4 regions of the Streptomyces sp. NPDC092952 genome follow, and region 3 is predicted to be linked to each of the others. Evidence: riboswitches for the same ligand, from Rfam matches in the RefSeq annotation. Region 3 holds a riboswitch; each other region holds the start of a gene.
The links. A riboswitch is a leader RNA that binds a small molecule or an ion and turns the genes downstream of it on or off. The one in region 3 is predicted to bind cobalamin.

Region 1 (2,843 bases), on a different contig from region 3:
GAGACGGTCACGGCCCTGGCCGACAACGAGCTGCTGAACGAGCTCCAGGCCACCCTGCGCAGCAGGATGCGCTGGCTGCTGGGGCAGCACGACGACCTGGAGGGCGTCGCGCGGGAGCACGAGGACCTCTACGCGGCGATCGCCGACCGGGACGCCGAGAGCGTGGTGGAGCTGGCCGGCCGGCACCTGATCTCGGGCCGCCGGGCGGCCGCCGCCCGCCGCGGCCGCTCCTGAGGTCCGGTCAGCCGCCCAGCAGCCGGGCGATCTCGTCGAACCCGCGCTGCCGGGCGTGCTGGAGCGCGGTGGTGCCGGACCTGTCGGCGATCCCCGGATCGGCGCCCCCGGCCAGCAGCAGCCGCACGGTCTCCTGATGGTCCCTGCCGCCGTCGCCGAGGAGGACGGCCTCCAGCAGGGCCGTCCAGCCGAGGTCGTTGACGTGGTCGATGTCGACGTCGATGTCCGGGTTGGTGGTGACCTCCCGTACGTAGTCGACATGGCCGTGCTCCCCCGCCGGGATCAGGGAGGTGCCCCCGTACCGGTTGACGACGGTGTAGTCGGGGTCGGCCGCCGCCAGGGTACGGGCCATCGCGGCGCTGCCCGTCACCCCCGTCACCAGCCACGGGGTGTCGTGCTGCTGGTCCAGGGCGTCCGGATCGGCACCGGCGCGGACCAGTACCTCGGCGGCCCGGACGTGGTCGTTGGTGGAGGCCAGCAGCAGCGGGGTGCGGCGCTCCCCGTCCCGGACCTCCAGCCGGGCACCCCGCCTGATCGCGTCGCGCACCGCGTCGGCGTCGCCGGAACGCGCCGCGTCGAGCAGGGCCCGGTCCGCGGCCCCGGGCGTCGGCCCGGTGCCGCCGTCCCCGGACGGCCCGGCGCAGGCCGTCACGAGCAGGGCCGGTCCGAGGAGCAGGGCGGTCAGGAGGGCGGTGCGTCGTGTCGAAGGCATGGTTCCTCGCAATCCGTGGACGGCGCCCGGACGGTACGGGCCCGCACCCCCATGCTCGGCGCGCCCTCGGCCCCGGCGGTAGCCGGACCGGTCGGTGATGCGCGGCCGTCGGGACGACCTCCGTGTCGGCCGTCCGGGGGATGCGCCCACGGCTCCGCCGGTCGAACCGGAGGAACAGGGGCGGCGCGGCCCGGACCCGGACGGGGTGGAAACACGCCAAACCGTTCGCGTTAAGCTGCATCTGCCCCACGGGGGAAGTCCGGTCGAAGTCCGGCGCTGACCCGCAACGGTAGACGGTGCCCGAAAGGGCCCCGTGAGCCCGATTACCCGTGGCGGTGAAGGCTCCTGTCAATTCGCCGTGGACTGCGATGGGTGCTGCATCGGGCGCGCGGCGTCCGGGCCGCTCCGTTGATGACGTAGATGCACGGCCCGAGGCGAAAGCGAACCGCCCGTGGCCATCCCCCTCGACCGTCGCCCCGCCGTGCCGTCCCGCGCGGCCCCTGCCGCCTCCGGCCCCGCCCCGCCACGCCGGATGTCACCCGCGCTCCTCGTTCCCGTTCTTGTCGTGGCGCTGCTGTTCTCGCTGGTCTGCGGGGCGGGCATCGGGGCGTCCGGGCTCTCCTGGGGCGAGGTGCTGAGCCATCTGTGGGCCGGGCTGACCGGCGGCCGAATATCGCCCGACGAGGTCGCGGCGTACACCATCGTCTGGGAGCTGCGCTTCCCGCGCGCCGTACTGGCCGCGGTCGTCGGCGCCGGGCTCTCCGCCATCGGCATCGCCGTGCAGGCCATGGTCCGCAACGCGCTCGCCGACCCGTTCGTCCTCGGCATCTCCTCGGGCGCGGCCGTCGGCGCCAACGCCGTACTCATCTTCGGTGCCTTCGGCGCCCTGGGCATCTGGGCGCTGTCCACCGCGTCGTTCCTTGCCGCGCTCCTCGCCATGATGCTGGTGTACGCCATCGCCCGCACCGCACGCGGCCTCACCCCGCTGCGGCTCGTCCTCACCGGGACCGCGATGTACTACGGCTTCTCCGCCGTCACCACCTTCATGGTCTTCGCGGCCGAACACGGCGAGGCCGCCCGCTCCGCGATGATGTGGATGCTCGGCAGCCTCGGCGGCGCCAACTGGGCCTCGGTGCCGATCGCCGCCGGAGCCGTGCTCTGCGGCATCGCCCACCTCGCCTGGTCCGCCCGCCGGCTGAACGCCCTCGCCATGGGCGACGAGACGGCGGCCGCCCTAGGCGTCGACGCCGGACGGCTGCGCAAGGAACTCTTCGTGGTCTGCGCGGCCGTCACCGGGGCGGTGGTCGCGGTGAGCGGCGCGATCGGCTTCGTCGGACTGATGGTGCCGCACGGCGTACGGATGCTCGTCGGCGCCGACCACCGGCGGCTGCTCGCCGTCGCCCCGCTGGTCGGCGCCGTCCTGATGATCTGGGTGGACATCCTCTCGCGGGTGGTCCTCGCCCCCGCCGAACTGCCGGTGGGCGTACTGACCGCGGCCATCGGCGTGCCGTGCTTCGTGCTGCTGATGCGCCGCCGCACCTACACCTTCGGAGGCGCCTGATGCGGATCGACATCGAAGCCCTGACCGTCGAGATCGCCGGCGCGCGGCTCGTGGCCGACGCCACGCTCGGCGCGGGCACGGGACAACTCGTCGGCCTGGTCGGCCCCAACGGCAGCGGCAAGTCGACCCTGCTGCGCTGCGTCTACCGGGCGCTGCGCCCCTCCGCGGGCACCGTACGGCTCGACGGCGAGGACCTGTACGCGATGAGCCCGCGCGAGAGCGCCCGCCGGCTGGCCGCCCTTCCCCAGGAGGCCGTCTCCGAGTTCGACTTCACGGTGGCCGAGGTGGTGGCCATGGGACGCACCCCGCACCAGTCGTCGATGGGCCGGGCCACCG
Region 2 (2,843 bases), on a different contig from region 3:
GCGAGGCGGGTCAGTGGGGGTACGCGACCCTGGCGCTGGGCTCGGCGCTGGCACTGTTCATGTATCCGCACTCCATCACGGCGACGCTCTCCAGCCGCAGCCGCAACGTGATCCGGCGCAACACCACGATCCTGCCGCTGTACTCGCTGATGCTGGGCCTGCTGGCGCTGCTCGGCTTCATGGCGATCGCCGCCGGGATCAAGGTGGACAACGGGCAGCTGGCCATCCCGCAGCTGTTCGAGAACATGTTCCCGGACTGGTTCGCGGGGGTGGCCTTCGCCGCGATCGGCATCGGCGCGCTGGTGCCCGCCGCGATCATGTCGATCGCCGCGGCGAACCTCTTCACCCGCAACATCTACAAGGACTTCCTGAAACCCGACGCCACCCCGGAGCAGGAGACCAAGGTCTCCAAGCTGGTGTCGCTGCTGGTCAAGGTCGGCGCGCTGGCCTTCGTCCTCACCATGGACAAGACCGTCGCGATCAACTTCCAGCTGCTCGGCGGGATCTGGATCCTCCAGACGATGCCGGCCCTGGTCGGCGGGCTGTTCACCCGCTGGTTCCACCGCTGGGCGCTGCTCGCGGGCTGGGCGGTCGGCATGGTGTACGGGACGGTCGCCGCGTACGGGGTCGCCTCGCCGACCCAGAAGCACTTCGGCGGTTCGTCGGCGGAGATCCCCGGCATCGGCGAGATCGGCTACATCGGCCTCACCGCGTTCGTGCTGAACGTGGTCGTGACGGTGGTGCTGACCTTCGTCCTGAACGCCATGAAGGCGCCCGCCGGTACGGACGAGACCTCGCCGGCCGACTACACGGCCGACGCGGGCGACCCGGGCGTGCGGGCGAAGCTCCCGCCGGCCACCGCGGGGGCTCCGGGCGGCCACTGACGGGCCGCTTCCCGGCGCCCCGGGAACACCTCCGGCAGGGCCCGTTCCCGGGCTTCCACGGCCCGCTCCCGCCCCTTCCCGAGGGGTGGGGGCGGGCCGTCCGCCGTTCCGGGAGCGATCCGATCCTGCGTCGTACGACACAACATGTGGGGGCTGCCTCATCGGGCGGCCCCCACATGTATGCTCGTCCTCGCTGTCGTCGCAGGGGAATCCGGTGCGAATCCGGAACTGTCCCGCAACGGTGTATCCGGTGCGCTTTTGCGCACTCCGAGCCAGTCCGACGACCTGCCGACAGCGCATCCGGCTCGACCGAACCGGATGCCCAGACGTCCGGGCCTCGCGGTTGGGCCGGTGGACGCCGCGCGGAGTGCTGCCCCGGCCCGGGTGCGTCCTTCGCGGGCTTCCCCCGTGCCCCCGCCGGCCCCGAGCCGAGCGTGGGAGAGCAACACGTGACCATCGCGCCAGCCGATCCGGCTTCAGTCGCCGCGTCCGTCGAGTCCGAGGCAGCCGCACAGGACGGTCCCGGAGCGGCGCTGCTGCGGACCCTGACCGCCCTCACCGCCGATCTGCCCGACACCGACCCCGGCCGGGTCGCCGCCGCCGCCCTGCGCGGCCGCAGCGCGCGGGCGGACGAGGCGGAGCTGCGTTCGCTGGCCACCGAGGCGGCCGCGGGCCTGATCTCCGAGGACCCCGCGTACTCCCGGCTGGCCGCCCGGCTGCTGACCCTCGCCATCGCGGACGAGGCGGCGGGCCAGGGCGCGGTCTCCTTCTCCGCCTCGGTCGCCGTGGGGCACCGCGAGGGCCTGATCGCGGACCGCACCGCCGCCTTCGTCGCCCGGCACGCGGAGGCGCTGGACGCGCTGGTGGGGCAGTCGCTCGCCGACGGCGCGGACGACCGCTTCGGCTACTTCGGGCTGCGTACCCTGCACAGCCGCTACCTGCTGCGCCACCCGCACACCCGCCAGGTCGTCGAGACCCCGCAGCACTTCATGCTCCGGGTGGCGTCCGGGCTCGCCGAGGACGAGTCGCAGCGCGCCCTGGACGAGGTGGCGGCGCTGTACGGGCTGATGAGCCGGCTCGACTACCTGCCCTCCTCCCCCACCCTGTTCAACTCCGGTACCCGGCACCCGCAGATGTCCTCCTGCTATCTGCTGGACTCGCCGCTGGACGAGCTGGACTCGATCTACGACCGCTACCACCAGGTGGCCCGGCTCTCGAAGCACGCGGGCGGCATCGGCCTCTCGTACTCCCGCATCCGCTCGCGCGGTTCGCTGATCCGCGGCACCAACGGGCACTCCAACGGCATCGTGCCGTTCCTCAAGACGCTGGACGCCTCGGTCGCCGCCGTCAACCAGGGGGGCCGCCGCAAGGGCGCCGCCGCCGTCTACCTGGAGACCTGGCACGCGGACATCGAGGAGTTCCTGGAGCTCCGCGACAACACGGGCGAGGACCAGCGGCGCACGCACAACCTGAACCTGGCGCACTGGGTGCCGGACGAGTTCATGCGCCGGGTCGAGGCGGACGGCGAGTGGTCGCTGTTCTCCCCGGCCGACGTGCCCGACCTGGTCGACCTGTGGGGCGACGCGTTCGACGCCGCGTACCGGGCCGCCGAGGCGAAGGGCCTGGCCCGCCGGACGCTCCCGGCCCGCGAGCTGTACGGCCGGATGATGCGCACCCTCGCCCAGACCGGCCAGGGCTGGATGACCTTCAAGGACGCCTCCAACCGGACCGCGAACCAGACCGCCGAGCCGGGCAGCGTCGTCCACTCCTCGAACCTGTGCACCGAGATCCTGGAGGTCACCGACGACGGCGAGACCGCCGTCTGCAACCTGGGCTCGGTCAACCTCGGCGCGTTCGTCACCGGCGGCTCCATCGACTGGGAGCGGCTGGACGCCACCGTCCGCACCGCGGTGACCTTCCTGGACCGGGTCGTCGACATCAACTTCTACCCGACCGAGC
Region 3 (2,843 bases):
CGCAGCGGCCGCCGGGCTGGATGAGGATGCTGGTGATGCCGCCGTCCTTGCACTGCACCTGGGTGAGCCGGGCGACGGAGGCGGTCTCGGGGGTGATGTCGGCGCGGAGCAGGGCCAGTACGGCGCGGGCCTGCTCGTCGGCGTAGGTGATGTGCCGGATGTCCCCCTCGGCGGTGCAGCCCTGGCCGGGGGCGGCGGCGGGGCAGACGTTGCCGGTGAGGTCGGCGATCAGGTCCCGGCCGCCGAAGTCCCGGGGGTCGCGTTCGGTCGACTCGGCGAGCAGGGCGAGCCGGGCCGCGGCGGCCGTGCTCGGGGCCTGGTCCCTGCCGCCGGGGAGGACGTAGTCGTCGACGTGGGCCGCGAGGAAGCCGACGACCTTGTCGAGGGCACCGCTCCTGCCGCGGGCGGCGGCCAGGGCGTACGCGGTCTCCGTGGTGAGCAGGTAGTTCGGGGTGCCGGTGCCCTCGTCGACGATGCGTTCGCCGTCGCTCAGCAGGTCCTGGAGCCAGGAAGCGGCGCCCGCCACGTCGACCCGGCCGGGGGCTCCGGTGGGTCCGCCGCCCGGGTTCGGGGAGGTGCCGCCCTGGGCGCGGACGTCGTCGGGGCTGAAGGTGGGCCGGCCAGTGGTGCCGCCGATGTCGGTGCCGCCGTACACCCAGGCGTCGACGTCACCGTCCTTGAGCTTGCGGTCCATCGCCCCGTACTGGCTGTAGGTCCAGTCGTCCTGGCCGGGCGAGGCGACCCAGTACGACCAGTAGGCGGTCGCCTGCGGGGTCAGGACGCAGTCCTCCTTGTCCGGGGTCGGGTACTGCGTACCGGTGCCGAGGCCGATACGGCAGATGAAGCCGGGGCCGTCGTGCTGGGTCCCGGTGGTGGTGAAGCCGGCGTCGCGGAAGAGCTCGTAGCCGGTGGTGGGGGTGGTGTCGCAGCCGCGCTCGACCTTGCCGCCGAAGGGCGTGAAGTCGACGGCGAGGACGGCCCCCCTGGTCGCGGTGCAGTCCCCGACCGGGGCCGCGGCGGCGGGCAGGCCGGTGAGGAGGTACGCGAGGCAGGACGCGACCAGGACGACCAGCGCGGACAGCACGGCGGCCGGGGCGCCCGGCCGTCTCCGCACGTGTCGTGCACGCCGTATGTGAGTGTCCTCGCACTCCACGGTTCCCATCACGGCCCCTTCGCTGTGTGGCCGAAGCGGGTGGCGGGGAACGTGGCAGCGGCCCCGTCCCGGCGGTGAGCCGCAGGGCGGAGCAGGTCGCACCACGCCGTAGTCCGCGACGGCGTCCGTTGCTGTGGAACACGCTCCAGGCACTCCGGCTCGCCCGACCGGGATCGGGCCTACGGTTGCGGGTCAGCGCCGGACTTCGACCGGCTTCCCCTGGAACAGCTTTGCGTATCAGCCGGATTGGAGCATGCGTTCGTGGGGACCGTCAAGACCGCTCCGTACGATGCGGGTTCACGCCGCTGCGCACAGTGGCCAAGCCGGTCGGACGTCCGGTACTGTCCGGCCCTGCCGAGTGGGGGAACCCGGTGCGACTCCGGGGCTGACGCGCAGCGGTGTGGGGCGGCGACTGCCTTCCCGAGCCCGAATGCCCATACGGCACTGGCTAGTTGGAAGTCGGTCCACGCGTTCCGGACGGCGGCCACGCCCCGTCGTACGCACCCCTCGCGGGGACCGGCGAGCGGGGCCGGCGTCCCTCACCTCTGGAGCACGCCATGCCCCGTACCAGTACCGTCCGCCGCGCCGCGTTCACCGCGGCGGCCGCCCTCGGCGCCTTCGCCCTGACCGCCCTGCCGGCGGCGGCGACCTCGACGCCGGCACAGATCGCCACCTCCACCGCCAACGGTGTCGGATACCTCAAGTCCCTCCAGGGGGCGGATGGTTCGTACGCCGGGTCGGGGCTCTCCAACGAGTGGGCGTTCAGCGCGTTCGCCGCCGCCGGTACGGCCGCGGTGGACGTCATCCCCGGCGGCGACGCGACGAAGAACGCGAGAACGGTCTACCGGAACCTGCTCTCCACCGGTTCCTGGCCCTCGGCCTCCCCGGTCGTCACCGACTACGAGCGCGCCGCGCTGAACGCGTACGCCGCGGGGATCGATCCCGCCCGGGTCTCCGCCTCCCGCAACCTCGTCGCCGACATCTACTCCTACTGGCAGACCGCCGAGCCCGGCTACTTCGGGCCGTCCGCCAACTTCAACGGCACCGTCTTCGCCGCCCTCGCCCTGAACGGCGCCCGGACCACCGCCGACCGGATACGCGTACCCCAGTCCCTGCGCGACGCGATGATCACCCGGATCCGCGCCAACCAGCACGACGACGGCGGCTGGAACTTCGGCAAGGCGGAGGGCGACCCCGCCCAGCTGGCCGCCGAGGGCGACGTCGACATGACCGGGGCGGCCATGGCGGCGCTGTGCGTCTCCGGCGCCCCCGCCACCGACCCCGACATCGTCGAGGCCAGGACGTTCCTGAAGAACAAGCTCGTCGTCAACACCGGCGCCTTCGACGCCATGTACGGGGTCAACACCGACTCCAACGGCTGGGCCGTCTCCGGCCTCAACGCCTGCGGCATCAACGCCCAGACCGGCGACTTCCTCACCTCCAAGGGCAGGACCCCGGTCGACTTCCTGATCGGCCAGCAGTTCAACCCGGGCGGCGGCTTCCGGTACCTGCCCACCGACACCGCCCCGCAGGCGTACGCCTCCATCGACGGACTGCGGGCGGTGGCCGGCGGCGGCTTCACCTCCGCACCGCCCACTCCGGCGACCGCCGGCGCGCCCCGGTGGGTCGGCCAGGCGTCGCTGTCCTCCGGCACCGCGAGCAGGTTCGCGCTGACCGTGGACGACGGCAC
Region 4 (2,843 bases), on a different contig from region 3:
TCGCGGCACTCGTCGGCGCCATCCTGTGGAATCTGCTGACCTGGCTGGTCGGGCTGCCCTCCAGCTCGTCGCACGCCCTGTTCGGCGGCCTGATCGGCGCGGCCGTGATGTCGGCGGGCTGGTCGTCGGTCAACGGCGGCACCGTCGTCACCAAGGTGCTGCTCCCCGCGGTCGCCGCCCCGATCGTCGCCGGTCTCGCCGCGCTGCTGGCCACCCGGCTGACGTACCGGATCGGCGGGAAGATCCGCGACGAGGCCCAGGAGAAGGCCACCGCCAAGGGCTACCGGGCCGGCCAGATCGCCTCGGCCGGGCTGGTCTCCCTCGCCCACGGCACCAACGACGCGCAGAAGACCATGGGCATCATCACGCTGGCCCTGGTCACCGGCGGGGTCCTGCACCCCGGGGCCAACCCGCCGGTCTGGGTGATCGTCTCCGCCGGTCTGGCCATCGCGCTCGGCACCTACCTGGGCGGCTGGCGCATCATCCGCACCATGGGCAGCGGCCTCACCGACCTCAAGCCGCCGCAGGGCTTCGCCGCCCAGACCAGCGCGGCCACGGTCATCCTGGCCTCCTCGCACCTCGGCTTCTCGCTCTCCACCACGCAGTCGTGCTCCGGCGCCGTGATGGGCGCGGGCCTCGGCCGCCAGGGCGGTGTGGTCCGCTGGTCCACCGCCACCCGGATGTTCGTCGCCTGGGGCCTGACCCTGCCGGCCGCCGGTCTGGTCGGCGCGGGCGCGGAGCTGCTCACCAAGCAGGGCACCTGGGGCGTCGTCGTCGTCGCGGCCCTGCTGATCCTGGGCTCCGGCTCGATCTGGCTGCTCTCCCGCCGCAAGCCGGTCGGCCACGACGACGTCGCCCCGGCGGGCGCCGAGGCCCCGGCCCCGGTCCCCGCCGAGCCCGCCGGTGTCGTCACCACGGCCATCGCCGCCGTCAGCCCGCCGCCCACCACCGCGGCCCAGGCCGCCGCCCCGGCCGCGGTCGTCGTGACCGCCGTCCCGGTCACGCCCAAGGCCCCTCAGGACCCGGCGCAGCCCGCCGCCGTCTGACCGGTCCCGCACCGACCGTCTAAGGAATCAGCATGAAAATCGACTGGGCAGCCCTCGGCTCCGTCTTCGGTGTCTCCCTCGTGGTCACCGTCGCGCTGGTGGGCCTCTTCACCCTGGGCATCGTCGGCCTCTCCAAGCAGGCCGAACCGGCGGCGCAGGGCGGCTCCGGCGGCTCGCCGCTGCTGGCCCGCGCCGGCGCGTACGCCTGCTTCGCGCTCTGCGCGGCGGCCGTCGGGTACGGCATCTTCCTGATCGTCGCCTGACCCGCCCCGCGCGCCCCGCATCGGGCCGGACACCCCCGGGTGTCCGGCCCGATGTGCGTCTCAGCACACTGCCCCGCCGCAGGTCAACGGCAGGTTGACGGGCCTTCGCGGGGCATGGTGGACTGCCGGAGCCAATTACGGCGACAGCAGAGGAAGCCGGTGCGAATCCGGCGCGGTCCCGCCACTGTCACCGGGGAGCGGTCCCCCACACCGGACGTCACGGCGCGCGCGAGCGGGCTGGAAGGCCGGGGGCCCCGCGGATCCGGGAGCCAGGAGACTCTCGTCGCCGGTCACGTCGAACCAGGGCGCGGACCCTGAGTGAGGACATATCGCCATGCCCGGCCGCCGTGCGCCCGCCGTCCCAGGCCCCGATGCCTTCCGTACGAGAGTCCGCCGCGGCGCGACGGCCGGCTGAGCCGTGCGAGCCGACCGCATCTTCGCGTACGGCGCCACCGCCGGTCTCCTCGGCGACCTGCTGCTCGGTGACCCCCGCAGGGGCCACCCGGTCGCCGCCTTCGGGCGGGCCGCGGCGGGCGTCGAGCGCCGCCTGTGGCACGACCACCGCGGCTGGGGCGCGCTGCACACCCTGATCTGCGCCGGAGCCGCCGTGGGCGGCGGTGCGCTGGCCGCCCGCGCGGTACGCCGCAGCCCCGCCGCCTCCGTGGCGCTGACCGCCGCCACCACCTGGTCCGTCGTCGGCGGCACCTCCCTGGGCCGGGAGGCGCGGGCCATCGGCGGCGCGCTGGAGGCCGGTGACATCGCCCTGGCCCGGGAGCGGCTGCCGCATCTGTGCGGGCGCGACCCGCAGTCCCTGGACGGGCCGCGGATCGCCCGCGCCGTGGTGGAGTCCGTGGCGGAGAACACCTCGGACGCCGTGGTCGGCGCCCTGGTGTGGGGAGCGGTGGGCGGGGTCCCCGGGCTGGCCGGGTTCCGGGCCGTCAACACCCTCGACGCCATGGTCGGCCACAGGTCGCCGCGGCTGCGCCGCTACGGCTGGGCCTCGGCCCGCCTCGACGACCTCGCGGGCTGGCCCGGCGCCCGGCTCACCGCCCTGCTCGCGGTGGCCGCCGGGGGACGCCCCCGGGACGCGCTGCACGCCTGGCGGGCCGACGCCGCCAAGCACCCCAGCCCGAACGCGGGCCCGGTGGAGGCCGCGTTCGCCGGGGCGCTCGGCGTACGGCTGGGCGGGACCCTCGCGTACGGCGGCCGGGTCGAGCACCGCCCGGTGCTCAACGGGGAGCGCGGCCGGGCCGTGGAGGGCGCGGACATCGAACGCGCGGTGCGGCTGTCGCGGCGGGTCGGCGCGCTGGCCCTCGGCGTGTGCGTGGCGGGGCGGCTCGGCGCCGGCCTCGCCGCACGACGGATCGCCGCTCGGCGGACCGGTACCGGACGGAGGAGCGCATGAGCGGCGGACTGCTGGTCGCCGGAACCACCTCGGACGCGGGCAAGAGCGTCGTCACCGCGGGCATCTGCCGCTGGCTGGTGCGCCGGGGCGTGAAGGTCGCGCCCTTCAAGGCGCAGAACATGTCGTTGA

Region 1: another riboswitch for cobalamin. It lies ahead of ACIQGQ_RS27660 (FecCD family ABC transporter permease); the one in region 3 lies ahead of ACIQGQ_RS24835 (prenyltransferase/squalene oxidase repeat-containing protein).
Region 2: another riboswitch for cobalamin. It lies ahead of ACIQGQ_RS29620 (ribonucleoside-diphosphate reductase subunit alpha); the one in region 3 lies ahead of ACIQGQ_RS24835 (prenyltransferase/squalene oxidase repeat-containing protein).
Region 4: another riboswitch for cobalamin. It lies ahead of ACIQGQ_RS16390 (cobalamin biosynthesis protein); the one in region 3 lies ahead of ACIQGQ_RS24835 (prenyltransferase/squalene oxidase repeat-containing protein).

The regions. Positions count from the first base shown of each region.
Region 1 is NZ_JBIVPT010000014.1:77,314-80,156, reverse strand. It holds gene ACIQGQ_RS27670 (GntR family transcriptional regulator) at 1-234, shown strand, start outside; gene ACIQGQ_RS27665 (ankyrin repeat domain-containing protein) at 242-946, opposite strand; cobalamin riboswitch at 1,152-1,298, shown strand; gene ACIQGQ_RS27660 (FecCD family ABC transporter permease) at 1,398-2,507, shown strand; gene ACIQGQ_RS27655 (ABC transporter ATP-binding protein) at 2,507-2,843, shown strand, end outside.
Region 2 is NZ_JBIVPT010000016.1:155,695-158,537, forward strand. It holds gene mctP (monocarboxylate uptake permease MctP) at 1-884, shown strand, start outside; cobalamin riboswitch at 1,048-1,192, shown strand; gene ACIQGQ_RS29620 (ribonucleoside-diphosphate reductase subunit alpha) at 1,334-2,843, shown strand, end outside.
Region 3 is NZ_JBIVPT010000011.1:110,545-113,387, forward strand. It holds gene ACIQGQ_RS24835 (prenyltransferase/squalene oxidase repeat-containing protein) at 1-1,162, opposite strand, end outside; cobalamin riboswitch at 1,280-1,417, opposite strand; cobalamin riboswitch at 1,515-1,589, shown strand; gene ACIQGQ_RS24840 (hypothetical protein) at 1,711-2,843, shown strand, end outside.
Region 4 is NZ_JBIVPT010000005.1:528,928-531,770, reverse strand. It holds gene ACIQGQ_RS16400 (anion permease) at 1-1,046, shown strand, start outside; gene ACIQGQ_RS16395 (hypothetical protein) at 1,079-1,309, shown strand; cobalamin riboswitch at 1,458-1,589, shown strand; gene ACIQGQ_RS16390 (cobalamin biosynthesis protein) at 1,728-2,714, shown strand; gene ACIQGQ_RS16385 (cobyric acid synthase) at 2,711-2,843, shown strand, end outside.